DNA from 2 places in the Komagataeibacter sp. SM21 genome. Region 1 is predicted to be linked to the other one. Evidence: riboswitches for the same ligand, from Rfam matches in the RefSeq annotation. Region 1 holds a riboswitch; the other holds the start of a gene.
The links. A riboswitch is a leader RNA that binds a small molecule or an ion and turns the genes downstream of it on or off. The one in region 1 is predicted to bind S-adenosylmethionine.

Region 1 (2,199 bases):
GTGCGTCCGCCAGGAAGTCGGCCACCTTTGCCGCATTCTGTGTCATGGCGTTCACGCGCAGGGCAAGTGTCTCGATGCTCTTGAGCATGACCCAGGCGTTGAAGGGGGACAGGCTGTTGCCGGTATTGCGGGTGAAGGGGCGCAGCACCTCGTCAATCCACTTGGCATTACCCAGAACCGCGCCACCCAGCACGCGGCCCTGACCGTCGATATGCTTGGTGCATGAATACACGACCACGTCCGCACCCAGTTCCAGCGGCTTCTGGTACAGCGGGGTGGCGAAAACGTTATCCACCACCACGATGGCGCCCGCCTTGTGGGCAAGATCGCAGATCATGCGGATATCAAGCACATCCAGCATCGGGTTGGACGGGCTTTCCAGCAGCACGGCGCTGGTGGGCCTGGACAGCGCATCCTTCCACGCGGCCAGATCGCCGCCATCGACAAACACCGTCTCCACGCCGTAGCGGGGCAGCAGTTCGGCTACGATCCAGTGGCACGAACCGAACAGGGCGCGCGACGCGACGACCCGGTCACCGGAACGCACCTGCGCCAGCAGCGCGGAGGAGACGGCCCCCATGCCCGTGGCGGTCAGCACGCAGGATTCCGCGCCTTCAAGGTCGCACAGGCGGCGTTCAAGGTTGGATACGGTCGGGTTGCCGAAACGCGAATACTGGTAATGCGAGACATCGCCGGTAAATGTGCCTTCCGCCTGTTCGGCGTTGTCGTACACAAAGCCGGAGGTCAGGAACATCGCCTCGCTGGTTTCACCGTAGGGGGTGCGTTCAAGGCCCGCATTGATCAGGCGCGTTGCCGGGCGGAGGGTTCTGGGATCAGGCTGGTCAGTCATGACGGATGTGAATTCCTGCAAACAGGGTGGTCTGGATATGCGGACCACGACCCGTGCGCACGGGTCATGTGCGCCAAGTCAGGCCCGCAAGGGCGGTTCACGACCGTGGAAACCATGATACCCGCGCCCTGCCGACGGGATCAGGCCTCTTTAGCGCGTATGTTTTACCTCGCCGCAAGCCGGCCATATCAAATCACGAGGGCCCGGCACATGGCGCGCCGGACATTGATGCTTATTGCGGATCAGGGCCGGGTGCGTCAACTGCTGCCCGTGCTGCATGGGGGTGATTGCATCTGCCATGCTTGTGCAGTATAGAAAGCCCGCATGCGGGTGTAGTTCAATGGTAGAACGGCAGCTTCCCAAGCTGCATACGAGGGTTCGATTCCCTTCACCCGCTCCATTTTCCCTGAAAAATCCGGCGATCCTGATGCACCCTTACGGGGCTGTGGTGGCCTGCGTGTCCGTATAGGTCGTGCCATTCCAGACCCAGCGGTCCGTACCATCGACCAGCAGGTCGTGCATGCCGTCATGGGTCTGGGGCGTTATGACGACCGGACCGCTTACGGAATCCAGAACCCGTGTCCAGTTGCGCCGGGCATCGGGCAGGTAAACCGATGTGGAACAGCCCGCCGATCCGCACAGGCTGACGGATTGCACCTGCACGAACAGCGCCGTGCGCGACGGGTCATCGGACAGTTGTCCCGATCCGGTCAGCAGCACCGGGCGTTCGCCATGTGTGGTGGCGGTATGCAGGTCTTCCACCATCAGCCTGCGGGCCTGACGGTCCAGTTCCGTGCCGGGATGCTGCGCCAGGATGACAGGCGCGCCAGCCGCACGCGCCATGCCCGGCGCTGTTGTCAGCAGTATGGATGCGACGAGCCCGCCTGCAAGCGGTGAAATGGAAAAGGCACGCGGCATGGGGGAAACCCTCCCTTGGTTACATAAGGTTATGCACCCAATGCCCCGTGCGGGGGAAGGTTTCAGCCGTGTTCGGGGCACGAAAACCGTCCCCGTTGCCGATGGATCAGTGTCGGCCGTGCTGATGTCCGGCGGGGGTGGAGGCTTCCCCGGTGGGCCAGCTCGCCTCGATCCGGTTGCTCAGTTCGTTGAGCAGGTTTTCCGTCACCCCGGCGATATTGGCGTTCCCGCTGGTATTGCCGTCCGTGACGATGACGGTGCGGTTGCGCAGGATGTTGGCGCGCGAATCCTCCGGAATGATGGCCCAGTCCGCATTGAGCGCGGATTTGCCATCCCGGCTGACATCAAGGCGGCTGATATTGAGCTGAAGCCGCCACGTGGGGCGGTCCGGCTGCGGCTGGTCGGTTACGAACATGTCCGGCCATTTCTGG
Region 2 (2,199 bases), on a different contig from region 1:
CCCGTCTGGGCGGGGACGAATTCGCCATTATCTGGCCTGCTGTCCCCACGCAGGCTGAACTGAAGGGCCGGGCGCGCGAAATAGTCGAGACCGTGGGGCGGCCTTATATTATTGACGGCCATCATATCGTTATTGGCGCAAGTATTGGCGCGGCGCTGTATCCGTTTGACGCGGATTCATCAGAAACATTGCTGCAATATGCAGATATAGCACTTTATCGCGCCAAATCGTTGGGGCGCAATGGTTTCCAGTTATTCGATGCGGAACTGCGTGATGAGATCCAGACCCGTGCCCGTCTGGGTAACGAATTGCGTGCCGCCATTGCGAATGACGAACTGACCCTTCATTTCCAGCCGCTGTACACAATGCCGGGGAACCGGATCTGTGCATGTGAGGCCCTGACGCGGTGGCAGCATCCCGTGCAGGGGATGATACCCCCGGACCAGTTTATCGGTCTGGCTGAGGAAAACGGCCTGATACACGATCTGGGGGAATGGGTCCTGCGGGCTGCGTGCAGGGAGGCCGCGACATGGCCGGAACACCTGAAGGTGGCGGTCAATGTTTCGCCAATACAGCTTCGTAATCCGCGATTTGTGGATATAGTTGAAAGCGCGTTGCAGCAGGCTGGCCTTGAGCCGGCACGTCTTGAGATCGAGATTACGGAAAACATCTTCGTCCAGAATAGCGCGACCAATCGTGATATCCTGCAAAAGCTGGGTGAGATGGGATGTGGCATCGTGCTGGATGATTTTGGCACGGGGTATTCCTCGCTGGGTTATCTGCGTTCCTTCCGGTTCCAGAAAATCAAGATTGACCGCTCCTTTGTGCGTGAACTGCCGGAAAAGGGGGCGTCCAGTATTATACAGGCCATTATCAACCTGGCGCATGGCATGGATATTCCGATCACGGCGGAAGGCGTGGAAACGCAGGACCAGTGGGCGCAGCTTAACGCGCTTGGCTGCAATCAGGTGCAGGGCTTCCTGCTTGGCAGGCCGCAGCCTGCTGACAGCATCCGCCAGCATATCCAGTGCGCAGCCGAAATGGTATGATGTAAGGGGGCGAGGCCAGACTTCGTGCCCTTGTCATGTAATGTCCGGCGGGTAAGGGCAGGGGACATATAGGCACAGCCGTTTTTTTACGGGAGGAGGGGAGCAGTTCTCCGTCCCGCCATAAAAGCTTGCCGTCGGGGCGGAAAATGCCTAGCATCGCACCTGCATCAAGAGTTGGGGCGACGCCCAACGCCAACCTGCCGTTCCGGGCAAGGTGGCGCTCCTGAAAGGGAGGATGTGGCCGAACCGGCAACCAAACGGAGCAAGCCACCATGTCGTCCCTGCCTGAATGGAGGAACGACGTCGCAATGCCTATCAGAATTCCGGATGATCTTCCCGCCCGCAGCACGCTTGAGGCTGAGGGCGTTATGGTACTGGGTGAGACCGACGCCACGCGTCAGGATATCCGCCCGCTGCGTATCGGCCTGCTGAACCTCATGCCCAACAAGATCTGTACCGAGACGCAGATTGCCCGTCTGGTCGGGGCGACGCCGTTACAGGTGGAACTGACGCTGGTACGTATCAACAGCCATGTGCCGCGCAATACGCCAGCCGATCACATGACATCGTTTTATCGGGCATGGGAAGATGTGCGTGATGAACGGTTTGACGGCTTCATCATAACAGGTGCGCCGGTTGAGCGGCTGCCTTTTCATCAGGTGAAATACTGGGACGAACTGCGGCGGATATTTGACTGGACCCAGACCCATGTGCACCGATGTTTCAATATCTGCTGGGCTGCGCAGGCGGCGGTGCATCATTTCCATGGCATGCCCAAGCATGCGCTGGCGGAAAAGGCGTTCGGTGTCTATGACCACCGCATTCTTGTTCCATCCTCACCCTATCTGGTCGGGTTTGCCGATGACCTGTCCATTCCCGTCTCCCGCTGGACCGAGGTAAGGCGGGCCGATATTCCGGCCCACAGTGGCATGACCGTACTGGCGGAAAGTGCGGATACGGGTCTTTGCCTGCTTGATGACCCGGATCATCATGCGCTGCATATGTTCAACCATCTTGAATATGATTCCACCTCACTGGCGGATGAATATTTCCGGGATCGGGCGGCGGGTCTCGACGTTTCCGTGCCGTATAATTACTTCCCCGGCAACGATCCCGAACTGCGCCCCATAAACCGCTGGCGTGGTCATGC

Region 2: another riboswitch for S-adenosylmethionine. It lies ahead of metA (homoserine O-succinyltransferase); the one in region 1 lies ahead of metZ (O-succinylhomoserine sulfhydrylase).

The regions. Positions count from the first base shown of each region.
Region 1 is NZ_JBGLOV010000004.1:224,293-226,491, reverse strand. Features, by position in the region: gene metZ (O-succinylhomoserine sulfhydrylase) at 1-850, opposite strand, end outside; SAM riboswitch at 980-1,060, opposite strand; tRNA gene ACBR42_RS06420 (tRNA-Gly) at 1,177-1,250, shown strand; gene ACBR42_RS06415 (hypothetical protein) at 1,286-1,768, opposite strand; gene ACBR42_RS06410 (membrane integrity-associated transporter subunit PqiC) at 1,875-2,199, opposite strand, start outside.
Region 2 is NZ_JBGLOV010000013.1:80,649-82,847, reverse strand. Features, by position in the region: gene ACBR42_RS12880 (bifunctional diguanylate cyclase/phosphodiesterase) at 1-1,049, shown strand, start outside; SAM-I-IV-variant riboswitch at 1,209-1,316, shown strand; gene metA (homoserine O-succinyltransferase) at 1,358-2,199, shown strand, end outside.